One region of the Actinacidiphila sp. bgisy160 genome, then DNA from elsewhere that is predicted to be linked to it. Evidence: riboswitches for the same ligand, from Rfam matches in the RefSeq annotation. Region 1 holds a riboswitch; the other holds the start of a gene.
The links. A riboswitch is a leader RNA that binds a small molecule or an ion and turns the genes downstream of it on or off. The one in region 1 is predicted to bind cyclic di-AMP.

Region 2: another riboswitch for cyclic di-AMP. It lies ahead of AC3EUJ_RS02645 (M23 family metallopeptidase); the one in region 1 lies ahead of AC3EUJ_RS20335 (transglycosylase family protein).

What each region holds. Positions count from the first base shown of each region.
Region 1 is NZ_JBYIQW010000025.1:10,120-17,446, forward strand. It holds gene AC3EUJ_RS20335 (transglycosylase family protein) at 1-1,046, opposite strand, end outside; cyclic di-AMP (ydaO/yuaA leader) riboswitch at 1,049-1,239, opposite strand; gene AC3EUJ_RS20340 (aldo/keto reductase) at 1,873-2,880, shown strand; gene AC3EUJ_RS20345 (GNAT family N-acetyltransferase) at 2,950-3,582, opposite strand; gene AC3EUJ_RS20350 (peptidylprolyl isomerase) at 3,676-4,173, shown strand; gene AC3EUJ_RS20355 (phospholipase) at 4,238-4,687, opposite strand; gene AC3EUJ_RS20360 (cytochrome b/b6 domain-containing protein) at 4,959-5,612, opposite strand; gene AC3EUJ_RS20365 (molybdopterin-dependent oxidoreductase) at 5,596-6,306, opposite strand; gene AC3EUJ_RS20370 (4-hydroxybenzoate 3-monooxygenase) at 6,389-7,327, opposite strand, start outside.
Region 2 is NZ_JBYIQW010000001.1:545,458-552,784, reverse strand. It holds gene AC3EUJ_RS02655 (DUF6227 family protein) at 1-84, shown strand, start outside; gene AC3EUJ_RS02650 (hypothetical protein) at 163-444, shown strand; gene AC3EUJ_RS02645 (M23 family metallopeptidase) at 528-1,658, opposite strand; cyclic di-AMP (ydaO/yuaA leader) riboswitch at 1,844-1,983, opposite strand; gene AC3EUJ_RS02640 (extracellular solute-binding protein) at 2,201-3,607, opposite strand; gene AC3EUJ_RS02635 (caspase, EACC1-associated type) at 3,604-6,081, opposite strand; gene AC3EUJ_RS02630 (effector-associated constant component EACC1) at 6,119-6,487, opposite strand; gene AC3EUJ_RS02625 (hypothetical protein) at 6,675-6,836, shown strand; gene AC3EUJ_RS02620 (hypothetical protein) at 6,907-7,327, shown strand, end outside.

The sequences.
Region 1 (7,327 bases):
AGGTGCGGACCGGTCACGTTGCCGGTGGCGCCCGACAGGCCGAGCTGCTGGCCGACGGAGACCGTCTGGCCGGCCGAGACCGACAGCGAGGACAGGTGGGCGTACTGGGAGTACCGGCCGTCGGCGTGCTTGACGACGACCTGGTTGCCGTACGAGCCGCCCCAGCCCGCGGAGACCACGGTGCCGCCGGCGATCGACTTCACCTTGGTGCCGGTGGAGGCGATGAAGTCGACACCGGTGTGGTAGCCCTTGGACCACATGGCGCCGGCCCGGTGGTAGGCGGTGCCCAGGGTGACGCGGTCGAGCGGGGCGGTGTAGCCGGAGGTGCTGGCGGCCTTGACGGCGGCCGGGGCGAACTTCGCGGCCTTGGGCGCGGTCTTGGCGGCGGCCTTCTCACCCAGGGACAGGACCTGGCCCGGGTAGATCAGGTTCGGGTTGCCGCCGATGACGGACTTGTTGTTCACGTACAGCTTCTGCCATCCGCCGTCGACCGACTGGGCGTCAGCGATCTTGGAGAGGGTGTCGCCGCCGGCGACCTTGTAGGAGCCGCCGGCGCTCTTCGGCGCCTCGGCCTTCTTGGCGGGGGCAGCGGGCTTCGCGGCGGGCTTCGCGGCCGACTTCGCGGCGGCGACGGAGGCGCTCGCCGGGGTCGCCGACGGGTTGGCCATCGCCTTGGTCAGACCGGCCTTGGGGCCGCACACGGGCCAGGCCTGCGGGCCCTGGGTCGCCAAAACCTTCTCAGCGACGGCGATCTGCTCGGCCTTGGTCGCGAGGTCGGCACGCGGGGCGTACTTCGTGCCACCGAAGCCGGCCCAGGTGCTCTGGGTGAACTGCAGGCCGCCGTAGAAGCCGTTACCGGTGTTGATGGACCAGTTGTTGGTGCTCTCACAGGCCGCGACCTTGTCCCACACGCTCACGGGAGCGGCGTGGGCACCGGTGGCGCCGACGATCGGGAGCGCCACCGCGGCGCCGGTGGTGCCGGCCAGGGCGCTGATACGGGTGATGCGGGTGTTCCGCGGACGACGGTGCTTTCCCTTACCGGGCATGCCGAATTCCTCTCCGACGCCTGCGAGGTAAGCTGTCGGGTTCGGACTGGAGATGCCCGGCCGCGATTGGGCATGCCAAATAAAGGCACGTCGCTGCGACTTCACCCCTAGCCGTCCCGAGACCAACGGGAACGGCAACTACCTGGGTCCCCCGCTCCTGCCGTGCGGTCTTGTCATCCGGCGTCCGGGCAGCGGCAGGACTAGGCGTTCCACCCGGAAGAATCTCGCAGGAATTGGTCCTGCGAGATCTGGAAGCTAAACGACGGAATCGTTCGGGAGCAAGGAGCGGAATCACGCCACCCGACGGACCGCAAGTCGATCAACAGCTTCTGTGACTTTACGTGAGAAGTGTCCGCTCTGCGTAGGCGAAAAATTGGCGCACGGTAATCGCGCGATATCGTACGGTTAAATCCGGTGGAGAAATTAGACGCTGCGTCGCCTAGGGCTCCCGCCGCGTATTCGGCACGTGACACCCATCACGCATCGATTCGCTATGCATGCACTGTGGGTGCATATGTCCGGTTAGATACCTCAATGCCGGATAAAGCAGGAGGCGTACCGCTCCAACCCGCCCCCGACCACGCCGTCCTGAGGACCCACCCGCAGGAACACCCTCTGAGCCAACCACCGAGCGCATCCCCCGATTCCCGGATGCGCCGCTCCGGCGCGGTCCGCGGTGTGGCGTGCGCCACAACCGCCCCTGCGGCGGGGCGAGAAGAGGGCACTGACGAGCGCCGCCGTCCGGAAGACGGACGTGACAGCGCCGATTGGGCGAAGGTAGCCTCCCAATCCCGCACATTTCCTCACATCGCCCGGGAGCCCTCGCGTGCCCTACCTCGCCGCCGACGACCGCTACGCCTCGATGGAATACCGCAGGACCGGGCGCAGCGGGGTCCTGCTGCCCGTCGTGTCCCTCGGCCTGTGGCACAACTTCGGCGACACCTCGCCGCTGGAGAAGCAGCGCGCGGTGCTGCGCCGCGCCGTCGACCGTGGCGTGGTCCACATCGACCTGGCCAACAACTACGGCCCGCCCGCCGGCTCGGCCGAGGCCAACTTCGGCACGATCTTCGCCCAGGACCTCCGCCCGTACCGCCACGAGCTCTTCATCGCCACCAAGGCGGGGTACGACATGTGGCCCGGCCCGTACGGCGAGTGGGGCAGCCGCAAGTACCTGCTCTCCTCCCTCGACCAGTCCCTGGGCCGCATGGGCCTGGACCACGTGGACGTCTTCTACTCGCACCGCTTCGACCCGGACACGCCCCTGGAGGAGACCATGGGCGCCCTGGACTCCGCGGTCCGCCAGGGCAAGGCCCTGTACGCCGGCATCTCCAACTACCCCGCCGAGGCGCACCGCCGGGCGACGGAGATCCTGCGCGATCTGGGCACCCCGCTGCTGATCCACCAGGCCGCCTACAGCATCCTCCAGCGCGACCCGGAGGCCGGCGTCCTCGACGCCGTCGGCGACACCGGCACCGCCCTCATCGCCTACTCGCCGCTCGCCCAGGGCCAGCTCACCGACCGCTACCTCGAGGGTGTGCCGGCCGACTCCCGGATGGCGCTCGGCCACTTCCTCAAGCGCGACGCCCTGACCGAGCAGAAGCTCACCTTCCTGCACGCGCTCGACAAGCTCGCCGGCGAGCGCGGCCAGACCCTGGCCCAGCTGGCCCTGACCTGGGTGCTGCGCGACCCGCGGGTCGTCTCCGTCCTCATCGGCGCGAGCAGCGTCGCCCAGCTCGACCAGAACCTCGCCGCCCTCGACGCGGGCCCGCTCGGCCCGGACGAGCTGGCCGAGATCGACCGGCTCTCGGCCGAGGCGGGCGTCCGCATCCCCTGACGACCGCCCCGCACGCGCGAATGGGCCGGCCCCCGTCGAGGGCCGGCCCATTCCCGTCGGTGTCGGGACTCAGGCGAGACGGGCCTGCAGGGCGGCACGGACGCCGGCCCACTCGTCAGCGAGGATCGAGTAGTACGCGCTGTCGCGGACGGTGCCGTCCACGGCGCGGGTGTGGGCGCGGCGCACCCCCTCGAAGCGGCCGCCGATGCGCTCGATCGCCGCCCGGGAGCGCGCGTTGCGCGCGTCCGTCTTCAGGGTGACGCGCAACACAGCCCACACGTCGAACGCATGGGTGAGCAGCAGCAGTTTCGCCTCGGTGTTGCAAGGGGTGCGCTGGGCGGAAGCGGCGAGCCAGGTGCTGCCGATCTCGGCGACGGTGGGCACGGCACCGCCGCGGGGCACGGAGCGGCCCGCGGGCCAGGCGGGGGTGGCCGTCCAGTAGTCGAGGTCGAGGAACCGGGTGGAGCCGATGAGGGCGTCGCGCCGGACGTCCCGTACGGCGAAGGGCAGCGCGGCCCCGGTCGCCTGGTCCTGGAGGGCCTCCTCCACATAGCGCGCCATGGCCTCACGTTCGGCCGGCACCTTGGTGTAGGCGTAGGTGTCGCGGGATTCGGTGGCGGCGCGCAGCAGCCCGTCCGTGTGCCGGGCGCTCAGCGGCTCCAGGCGGACGTGCTCGCCTTCCAAGATCACGGGTTCGGGCATGCCCCGGATGGTGGTGTCCGGCCGGGTCACCCGTCAAGCGCGTTTCCGCGGGGCGCGTCGGAGGCCGGGGGCCGCGGATGCGAAAATGGCCTCATGAACAGCAACGACGTGTTCTTCGACATCACGATCGACGGCGAGCCCGCCGGGCGGATCGTGTTCACCCTGTTCGACGACGTGGTCCCCAAGACCGCGCGGAACTTCCGTGAGCTCGCCACCGGCGAGCACGGCTTCGGTTACGAGGGCTCGCACTTCCACCGCGTGATCCCCGACTTCATGCTCCAGGGAGGCGACTTCACCGCCGGCAACGGCACCGGTGGCAAGAGCATCTACGGTGCGAAGTTCGCCGACGAGAACTTCCAGCTCAAGCACACCAAGCCCGGCCAGCTCTCCATGGCCAACGCGGGCCCGAACACCAACGGCTCGCAGTTCTTCATCACCACGATCGTCACCGACTGGCTCGACGGCAAGCACGTGGTCTTCGGCGAGGTCGTCGAGGGCATGGACGTCGTCAAGAAGATCGAGTCCCTCGGCTCCCGCACCGGCGCCACCAGCGCCCGCGTCGAGATCGCCAAGTCCGGCACGATCGGCTGACCCCGGTTCCACGGAAGCGGCCCGGCACCGGAGCTCCCGGTGCCGGGCCGCCGTGTCACCGGGGTCAGCCGAAGGCCTTGACCGCCTGGTAGTAGGTCCAGGCGGTGCTGTTGCAGGCGGTCGCGGTGGCGCCGCCGTAGTTGGCGCAGATGCGCTTGAGGTCCTCGTAGAAGGCGCTGTCGAGGCGGCTCTTGTTGGCGGAGAAGCTGCCCATCGCCTTGTAGTTGCGGTAGCCGAAGTCGTGCCGGGCGCAGGAGTTCTGGAACGGGAAGCCGAAGGGGTTGTCCGGGGAGCTGCTGCAGTAGTCGGTGGACCAGTCGAAGCCATAGGCCGCCCAGGCGCTCTGGTTGCCGCGGGCGGACCACCAGGCGTTGTAGCTGGAGGCGCTGGTCTGGGTCCAACTGGCGAGCACCTGGGCCTTGTCGGCGGGCGCGGCCTGGGCGGGGACGGTGAAGACGACGGTGGCGACGGCGGCGACGGCGGTGGCGGCGAAGCCGGTCGTGATTCGGCGCATGGGGACTCCAGTCACTGACAGGCGCGATGTGACGCGCGGGCATGGCGGTGCAACCGGATGCGGAACCGAACGGGTGGTACTGGTGTGCGAGGCCAGGATGGGGCCGCGAGGGTCTATGCGAGTAGATGCCGGACGGCAAAAATTACATGAACATGACGACGTGCCGTCGGCGACGAACGTCGACGGCACGTCAAGTGGCTGACACCGTTGCCTGGTTCACTTCCCCGTGGAACCCGCGGAGCCCGCGGGCCGCGCCCTCCCCTACGGGGCGTCAGGCGCCGGGGGTGCGCGGCCGGTCCCCGGACTCCCCCCGCCCCGACTCCGCACGCTCCCACCGCGGATGATGGCGGCGCGCCCATTCCGGTGTGACGAACCCGGTGCGCATCCCCAGCCGCGCCTGCGGGTCGCCCGCCGCCATCCACAGGTGTCCCGCGACCACCGCGGCCACCGCCAGCGCCAGCCAGTCGTGCACGAAGGTCGCACCGGTGCGCCACACCACGCCGCTCAGGTGCGGGAACATCATCAGCAGCCCGGTGCCGAGCATGACGAGCACCGCGCCCGCGGCAAAGGACGCGTACAGCTTCTGCCCCGCGTTGAACTTGCCCGCCGCACGCCGCTCGTGGGGCACGCGGCGCAGCGCGTCGCGCAGCCAGCCCCGGTCATACGGCGCGAACCGGTTGAGCAGCCGCAGGTCGTGCCGGAAGGCGCGGGAGGCGAGGCCGGCGAGGGCGGGCAGCGGCAGGGCGATGCCGGACCACTCGTGGACGGTGACCACCAGTCGCCTGCGGCCCACGAGTTCGGCGAGCGGGGGCAGGTAGAGGGCCGCCGCCGTGCAGAGGCAGACGAGCATCAGGACGGCCGTGGAGCGGTGCACCCAGCGCTCGCCACGGGTGAACCGGCGCACGGTCTCAGGACGTGGGGTCATCGTGGCGTCCGTTCGAGCGGCCGACCCAGGCGTCGACGTCATAGCCGTAGTGCTCCCAGTAACCGGGCCGCACGTCCCGGGTGACCTCGATGCCCGAGAGCCACTTGGCGGACTTGTAGAAGTACATGGGTGCCACGTAGAGCCGCACGGGGCCGCCGTGGGCCGCGGTGACCGGCTTGTCCTGCATCCTCAGGGCGACCAGGACGTCGTCCCTGCGGGCCTGTTCGAGGGTGAGGCTCTCGCTGTAGACCCCGTCGAAGCAGGTGAAGCGGACGGCGCCGGCACCCTCCCGCACACCGGCGAGGTCGAGGAGGTGGGACAGCCGCACCCCCTCGAAGGGCGTCCCGGGCACGCGCCACCCCGTCACGCACTGCACGTCGCGCACCAGCCGGGTCTGCGGCATCGCCCGCAGGTCGGCGAGGGTGTGGGCGGCCTTCCGGTCGACGAGGCCGGAGACGGTGAGGCGGTAGTCGGTCGCGTCCCGGCGGGGAACGGAGTTCGCCACGTTGTAGATGCGGAAGCCACCGCCCCCGGGAAGCAGCCCGCTGAGCCCGGTCGGGTCCTTGCCCGCCACCTGTGAGAGCGCCGAGTCCAGGCCGTCCTGGGCGCGGCTGCCGAGCGCCACCCCCAGGGCCCCCAGCCCGAGCATCCCCAGCACCACGCGCCGGCCGACCGGCGTGCCCTTGCCGTCCATGCGTCTCACGGTAATCCCGCGCGACGCGGTTGCGGAGCGCCGGGGTGGCACGTAAGCAAGACGTAAGGGGTCCGGCCCCGGATCAGCCGATCTCCAGACCCGCGTAGTTCTCGGCGAGTTCGGCCGCCGCGTGCGGGGACGCGGCGATCCGGTCGAGCTGGGAGATCTGCAGCCGGGTGTCGAAGTCGCTCTGCGCCGGGTCGGTGTGCAGGGTCGTGGTCATGAACCAGGAGAAGTGCTCGGCGCGCCACACCCGCCGCAGACAGGTGTCGGAGTAGGCGTCGAGCAGGGCGGTGGAGCCGGTCTCCTTCAGGAGGACCAGGGCACGGGCCAGGACGATGACGTCGGCGGCGGCCAGGTTGAGGCCCTTGGCTCCGGTGGGCGGCACGATGTGCGCGGCGTCGCCCGCGAGCAGGACGCGGCCCCAGCGCATCGGCTCGGTCACGAAGCTGCGCATCGGCAGCACGGCCTTGGAGGTGACGGGTCCGCGCTCGATCCGCCAGTCCCCTTCGACGGCGAAGCGGGCGTCCAGTTCGTCCCAGATCCGCTCGTCGGACCAGTCGGCGGGATCGGTGCCGTTGGGCACCTGCAGGTAGAGCCGGCTGACCTGGGCGGAGCGCATGCTGTGCAGCGCGAAGCCGCGGGGTGAGTGGGCGTAGATCAACTCGTCGCAGGACGGCGGGACGTCGGCAAGGATCCCCAGCCACGAGAAGGGGTAGACCCGCTCGTACGTCCGCCGGGCGGGCTCCGGCACCGCCGCACGCGTCACACCGTGGAAGCCGTCGCAGCCGACGACGTAGTCGCAGGTGAGCGTCTTCTCGCGGCCTTCGTGGCGGTAACGGATCACGGGGCGGTCCGTGTCGGCCCCCTCGACCGCCCGGGCATGGGCGCCGAACAGCAACGGAGCACCGTCCTCGACCTGGAGGGCGATCAGGTCCTTGACAACCTCGGTCTGAGCGTAGACCCATACGCGCCGGCCGCCGGTGAGGGCCGGGAAGTCCACCCGGTGGGAGCGGCGGTT
Region 2 (7,327 bases), on a different contig from region 1:
CCCGACGGGCGGCCGGTCTGCGAGGTGTACGCCGACGAGACGGCGGCCTGCGACTCCGCGGACGTACGGCTGGAGGCTCTCTAGCCGCGTTCCGGATTGCGGCCGGGGTGCGGCCGGAGGAAATTGGGGCGTAGGCGTGTCGGTGGGAGGCGGGAGGTTCCCATGCCGGTCCTGACGGAGGTCGAGTTCCCCGGTGTGACGGCCCTGCAGTACGAGGAGGCGAACCACCGCGCGGGCTTCGGGCCCGAACACCCTCCCGCGGGGCTGCTCTCGCACGCCGCCGTGATCACCAACGAGGGCCTGCGGCTGGTGAACGTCTGGCAGTCCGCGCAGGCGCTCGAGGCCTTCATGGAGATCATGATGCCCGCCGCCAAGGAGTCCGGCTTCCCGGAGCCGAGCGGGCCGCCGAGGATCTCGGAGCTCTACAACTTCGTCGTCCCGTAGACACGGACCGGCGGCCCTGGGTGACGGGGGGTGTCGCCAAGGCCGCCGGAGTCCGTGTGGTCGTGCGTGGCCGGTCGCTCGTCTCAGACGGACAGGCCCTTGCTGCGCAGCCAGCCCATCGGGCCGATCGGGTCGCCGCCGCCGGGGCGCACCTCGAGGTGCAGGTGCGGGCCGGTGACGTTGCCCGTGGCGCCGACGCGGCCGATGGTGTCACCGGTGGTGACCTTGCCGGAGGTGACGATCATCGAGGAGAGGTGGCAGTACCAGAGCTCGGTGCCGTCGTCGAGGGTCAGGATGATGCGGTAGCCGTACGAACCGGCCCAGCCCGCCTCGGTGATGGTGCCGCTGTGGATGGCCTTGACCGGGGTGCCGGTCGGGGCGGCGAAGTCCTGGCCGGTGTGGGTGTTGGCCCACAGCGAGCTGGACTCGCCGAAGCCCGCGGTCAGGGTGTACGAGGTGACCGGCTTGACGAAGCTCTTGGCGAGCTCGGCCAGGCGGGCGGCCTCGAGCTTCTTCGCGGCCTCCTCCGCGGCCTTCTTCTTGGCGGCGGCCTCAGCGCGGACCCGCTCCGCCGCCGCGGACTTGGCTGCCTTGGCCGAGGCCTCCTGCTGCGCGGCGGTCCTGGCGGCCCGGTCGGCGGCGTTCCGCTGCTGCTGGGCCTGGTCGAGGATGCGGTTGCGCAGCGCCTCACCCGCGTCGGGGCTCAGGGCCTCGGCGACGGGCTTGGCCTCGGGGGCGCTGTCGTCGTCGACGAGCGCGCCGATGCCGGGCAGTTCGGACGCCTCGGGCAGATGGGGAAGGGAGACGGGGAGGGGGTTCTTGCCCTCGGCGGCGGCGACCCCTCCGACACCCAGCACGGCCACGGCCGCGACTCCGAAGACCGCCGAACCGCGGCCCAGGGAGCGCTGCTTGGCGACGCGGTGCCGGCCGCGCACGGGCCCGGCGGACTCCTCGGTGGGGTTCCACGGCTCGGCCGGCGGGCCCTCGTGGGGCGCGCCCTCGAAGGCCTCGAAGGCCTCGATGTCCTCGGCGTCCTCGCTGTGCCGGGCGTCCGCGAAGGCCTCGATGTCCTCGGGGAGCGGGTGGGTGGCGACGGTGGCGGTGGTGGCGGCGGCCTCGTACGCCTCGTGCCCGGCGGCCTCGTGCTCCGCGACGGTGGCGTCCTGGGAGGTCGTCTCCGCGGCGGCGGCCGCGTCGAGCCAGCCGGCGGCCATGTTCCACTGGCCGGTGTCCCAGCCGTCGATCGCGTTCTTCGTCGGCGGTGCCTGCTCGGCTGCCGGGGGGTTCCAGCCGGCGGCGATGTTCCACTCGGCGGTGTCCCACTCGGGGTATGCGCTGACGGACCCCTGTTGCTGTCCGGGTATCAGGGCAGGCTCGTTCGACGCCACGCGGGCGCACTCCTTTCCTTCCTTCTCGCCTACCGGGTTAGCTGACGGGTTCGGAGCAGGAAGGTCTCCTACGAGGACCGCGGAGGGCCCCCGATTCACCCCAGGAAGTGGTTCCCCGGTTCCCGCGGACGGGATTCGGCAAGCGCACGGCGCCGCCCTGTCGGCGGTGGGACGACCGCGCTGCGTTATCGAACGTTAATAGAGGCGCCCGCCAATTCCAAGCCACTCAAGCGAGTTCATGACGGGAATCTATGGGGATGGACGGGACAGAAGCGGACATTGGGTCGTGACTGCCGTGACCTATGGGAAATGTGAGTGTGCATCAGTCGTTATGCGGAAGGGAGTGTCGCGCTCACGAGGAGTGATGGTCACCCCGGACCCCGGCCGCCGAGCGCGCGCCCCAGACGGCCGTCCAGGCGCTCCGCCGAGGCGTCGGCGCCGCGGTGCGCCGCGAGCATTCCGTGCACTTCACGCTGCAGGACCCGGGTGAAGGTGACGTAATGCGCGGTCGCCGGACGGGCCCTGGCGGCCTGCAGCGCGCACCACAGCAGGGTCGTGTAAGCGGGGGTCGCGGCGGACGGCGAGGGCGGGGGCTCCGAGCCGCGTCCCGTGGGGCGGTCGTAGAACCAGGCGCGGGGGTCGTGAGGATCGTCACAGTTGACATTCCCGGCTCCGTATGCCGACCGCCGTGCCGGGGCGAAGCCGGCCCGGAGCAGGGCATGTTGGGCGTCGCGTCCGGTCAGGAAGCGGATCAGGTCCGCGGCGTCGTCCGGGCGGTCGCTGTTCGCCGCCACGCCGAGGCTCTGACCGCCGAGCGCCGCGATGCCGGGGAGCCGGGCCACGCCGAAGCGGACGCCTGGGGCGAGGGCGGCGTCCAGCCGGTTGTAGGCGTAAGGCCAGTTGCGCATCAGCACGCTCTGCCCCTCGGTGAACTGGGCGAGGGTGACCGACTCGTCGGCCTCCAGGGACACCGGGTTGAGGTTGTTGGCGGCGCCCAGCCGGCCGAGCTCGTCCAGGCCCTCGCGCAGCCCGTCCTCGGTGCCGATGTAGCGGCCGTCGCCGTCGACGAGTTCGACGCCCGCGGTCCAGAAGGTCTCCAGGGTGTTGACGGTCAGGCCCTCGTACGCGCGCAGCTGGGTGGTGTAGGCGGCGTGGCCGAGCGGGCGGACGTCGGCGAGCAGGTCGCCGATCTTGGCGTATCCGCGCAGGTCGGCGGGGCGGCGCCCGGCCTTGGCGAGGTCGTCGGTGCGGTAGTAGAGCAGGCCGACGTCGGTGTTGAAGGGCACCGCGTACGTGCGGCCCTTCCAGCGCCCGGCGTCCGCGGCCTGGCGCAGGAAGTCCCCGTCGACGAGGGCGGGGGCGAGCGGGCGCAGCAGCCCGCTGTCGGCGAACTCGGGGATCCAGCTGATGTCGAGGTTGACCACGTCGTACGCGGCGGTGCCCGACTGGAAGGCGCCGATCAGCTCGCTGCGCTGCTCGTCGGAGGCGGAGGGGAGCTCGACGAGCCGGGCGGGCCGGGACGGGTTGCGCCGGTTCCACTCCTCGATCAGGGCGCGGCGGACGCCGGGTCGGCCGCCGGCGGTGAGGTCGGCGTCGCTGGCGACGATCAGCGGCCGGGAGCGGTCGGGCTCCGGCGCCGGGGCGGCGGCGGGGCCGCTGCAGGCCGCCCCGGCCAGCAGGAGCAGGGCGCCCAGCGCGCGGCGCGCGCGCCGGCGGCGGACGGGGCGCGGAGGGCGGAGGGTGCCGTCCACGCCTCGGGGCCCGGTGGCTGTCATGACCCTCCCGAGGTGAGGCGGGTGATGGTCTCCGCGACCCGGTTGGGCAGGTCCTGCGTGGCCGTGAGGCAGGCGCCGCCGCCCTCCGTCACGGCCTTGTTGAAGCGCAGCGAGCAGCCGTAGCCCTCCAGGGACACCACCAGCACGGGGACGTCCACGTCCGGCGGGTCGACGCGGGCGCTGTCCTCGTCGTCGGTGATGAGGACGATCAGGGCGCCGGGGGAATCGGCGAGGGCCCGGGACCACTGCCGCAGGGCGGCGGCCACGGGGGCGTCCCGCTCGACCGGTGCCAGCGCGCGGATCGCGGCGTCCCGCGCGGCCGCGTCGTTCGGCCCGGGACGCAGGAGGGTGCGGCCGGGCACGGCGGCGATGCCGTACCGGTAGCCGGAGGCTCGGGCCAGCACGGAACGCACGACGGGGACGTTGGCCCCGGAGTAGGAGGAGCTGGAGACGTCGACGGCGAACAGGACGTCGCGCCGGGTGCCGGCGGCCTCACCGTGGTCCCGCAGCGCGGCCTCGATGTCCTGCCGGGTGGGCGGTTCGCCGCCAGCCGGGGGGTCGGCGACGAAGACGGCGCTGTCCAGCGGGGTGTCCCCGGCCGCGGTCGTCCCGCTGACGTCCGTACGGAAACCCTGCGCGGCCAGCGCCCACTGCCCCGGGCGGGAGCGGAGCCATTCCCCGAGGCGGTGCACAGCCTCGGCGCGTTCGACGCGGTCGGCCCGGCCGGTCTCCCAGGTCACCGGTACGAGGGTGAGGTCGAGGGGCGGCACGTCGGCGGGGTAGTAGGCGGTGTAGGGGTCGGACTGGTTGCCCAGGCAGGGGGGACGGGACTCCAGGGCCGGGGTGACGAGGCCGGCGAGAGTGGACTCGGTGGTGAGCAGGGCCTGTTGGGTGCCGCGTCGTTCGACCAGCCAGGTCCGGGCGGAACAGGCCAGGGCCCGGTCGTCCGGTGGGGGCACGGCGTCGGTGGTGACCCGGGTGCCCGGCGCCAGGTGCAGCAGCTGGTCCAGGGCGGCGTCCGAGGAGTGCGGTTCGGCGCTGCGGACGACCACGCCCTGGGCGCGGGCGGCGTCGACCAGTTGCTGCGCGGTGCTGCCGGTGCGTGCCACGCCGTCCAGCGAGGTCGTGGTGGCGAGGACCGCGGGCGAGTGCGCGAGGGTGACCGGCCGGCCGAGGACGACGACGCTCTCCGGCCGCCGGGTCTCGGCCAGGACCTGGGTGCGGGCGGTGCCGGCCGCCGGTATCCACACGTCCGGGTGCGGCCCGACGTCCCGCAGTGGCATCGCGCAGTCCCCGCCGTCCTGGCAGGCGCGTTCCGGTTCGGCCCAGGCGGCGGAGGCGCGGAAGGCGGCGATGGTGCGGTCGGTGGGGGCCGCGTAGACGGTGGTGTTGATCTGGCCGCAGCCCTCGGGCCGGCCGCCGAGGGAGGCGCTGGTGGCGGCGGCTTCGCTGTCCTGGAAGGTGTCGAGCACGGAGGTGAGCGCGGCGCGCGTCTCCGGTGAGGTGAGCACCCGCAGTTCGAGCGGGGCGGGGCACAGCGGTGCCGGGCGGTGCGCCCATGTCCAGCCGGTGACGCCGCCCGCGACCAGGGCCAGGGCGGTGCCGGCGCCGACCACGCGGTGCCAGAGCGGCTGGTGGGGGCCCGCCGTCCACGTCCAGGCGAAGCCGGCGTACTGGGCGAGCCGGCGCAGCGGTGCCAGCCAGCGGGTCCCGCGGGCGGGGCGCGGGGTGAGCCGGGCCTGGGACAGGACGGTGTCGCCGGCGCTGTTGCTGGAGCGTTCGGTCGGGAACCAGGGGTCGTAGTCCGCGCGCTCGTCGAGCGTGGCGGCGTACTCGCCGGCCAGTTCGTGCAGCCGGACCCCGAGGCGCTGCACGGTGACCGGCTCGTACGGGTCGGTGCCCTCGGCCAGCACCCGGACCAGGGCGCCGGTGAAGGGCGTCGGGTCGATGCCGTCGCCCTTGTGGATGCGCGAGCCGACGGCCGAGGAGGTGATCAGGGAGAACGGCCGCTCGGGCAGCGGCACCAGGCCGGCGTTGCCGGAGTAGCAGCAGTCCAGGACGAGGACGACGCGCTCGGCGCGCGAGGAGGCGAGCAGCCTCAGCAGGTCCCGGTACGGGATGCCGTCGAGGCGGGCGCCGTCCTTGGTGGACTCCCGGGTCATCAGGTACAGCTCGGGCTCCCCAGTGGCCAGGTCGACGTAGCCGTGCCCGGTGAAGTGGACCAGCAGCAGGTCCTGGGCCTGGGCGGCGGCGGTGCCGATCAGCCGCAGCGCGCGGTCGCGGGTGCGCGCCTCGGCGAGGGTCTCCACGGTGCGCGGGATGAACCGGCCGAGTCCGCCGGAGACGAGCACGGCGCGCAACCGCGCGACATTGGCCCTGGCCGAGGGGATGTTGGAGAAGTCACGGGAGTGCTCGTACTGGGACACCCCGATCAGGACCGCCCGCGACCGGGACGCGAACGGTTCGTACGGCATGCCCGCCGGACCTCCCCAGGGCCGTCTTCCTCCGGATCTAGTTCTCCAGCGTCTGGCGGATGCGGGCCGCCATCGCCTCCAGCTCGCCGCGGGTCAGGGCGTCCCGGCCGGTGAGGACGCACTCCACGTCCCCGGCGCGGACGGTGACGCTGAGCGAGTCGCCGGGCTGGTTGCGCAGGTGGTTGCGCAGGGCGCGGAGCAGCGTGAGCGCGGTGGCCTGCAGGGTCTCCTGAAGGATCATGAGGAGCAGGTCGTAGGCGACGCCCATGCTCTCGTCGGCGGGCCGCTCCCGGCGGACGACCAGCGGCGCCAGCTCCTCGTCGGCCCGTAGCCAGACCTCCAGTCTGCGCAGGTCCTCCGCCGCGTCCGTGCCGCCTTCCAGCTCGATGGTCACGTACGTTTCCATGACGCCTCCCCTCGTTCCCAGCCTACGCTGACGTGTCGTCATTCACAGGCCCTGTGCGGAGAGTTGTGTGTACCGAGCAGGAAATCGCGGCGGCCCGGAGCGAGGCGCCCCACCCCGCCGGCGACCCTGTGCGGCAGGATGCCCGAGTACCCCGGAACGAGGGATTCGCCCGACCCCGGAGGCCGCGATGAAGCTGGGCAGGGCACTGGCGAACGGCTGCGCACAGGAGACGGACGAGGAGCTCACAGGCCGGGAGCCGCTCGTGGACGAGGAGAAGGCCCTCACCGGCCGGACCCCGGGCACCGTGCCGGCCCCCGCGGCGGAGCCCGCCGAGGCCGCGGCACGGTGAGGTTCGGCCGCCGGTTGCCCGAGGAACGGCCGGCGGTGCCCCCCCCACGGGGTACAAGCCGGCCTTCCCGATGCCGGCGTACGACGGCGCCCGCGTGGGCCTCCGGGGCGTCTGCCGGGGCGGGCGGATCGTGTACGGCGCCCTCGACGCCGTCTGCGGCCACCGCCAGCGGCACCGCAGCCCGGCGCCGGGCTGCGACTGCGGCTTCCACTGCCTGCACACGGCTGCCGAGGCACAGGCCCTGACCTGCGCGACGGACCGCCGCGACGCGCTGGTGCTCCAGGTGAGCGTGCTGGGCGCGTACACCCGCTACGAGCGCGGGACGCGCTACGCCCGGCAGCGGGTGCGCACCGTGCGCATGGGGCGCCTGCCGCTGCGGGCGGGCCGCCCGGGTCTTTCGTGCGCGACGGCACCGGACTGCCGGGCCGGCGCGCCTCGACGGCGTCCTGCCGCCGCTGCGCGGCGGGACTGTGCGTGCCGCGGCCGGCGGA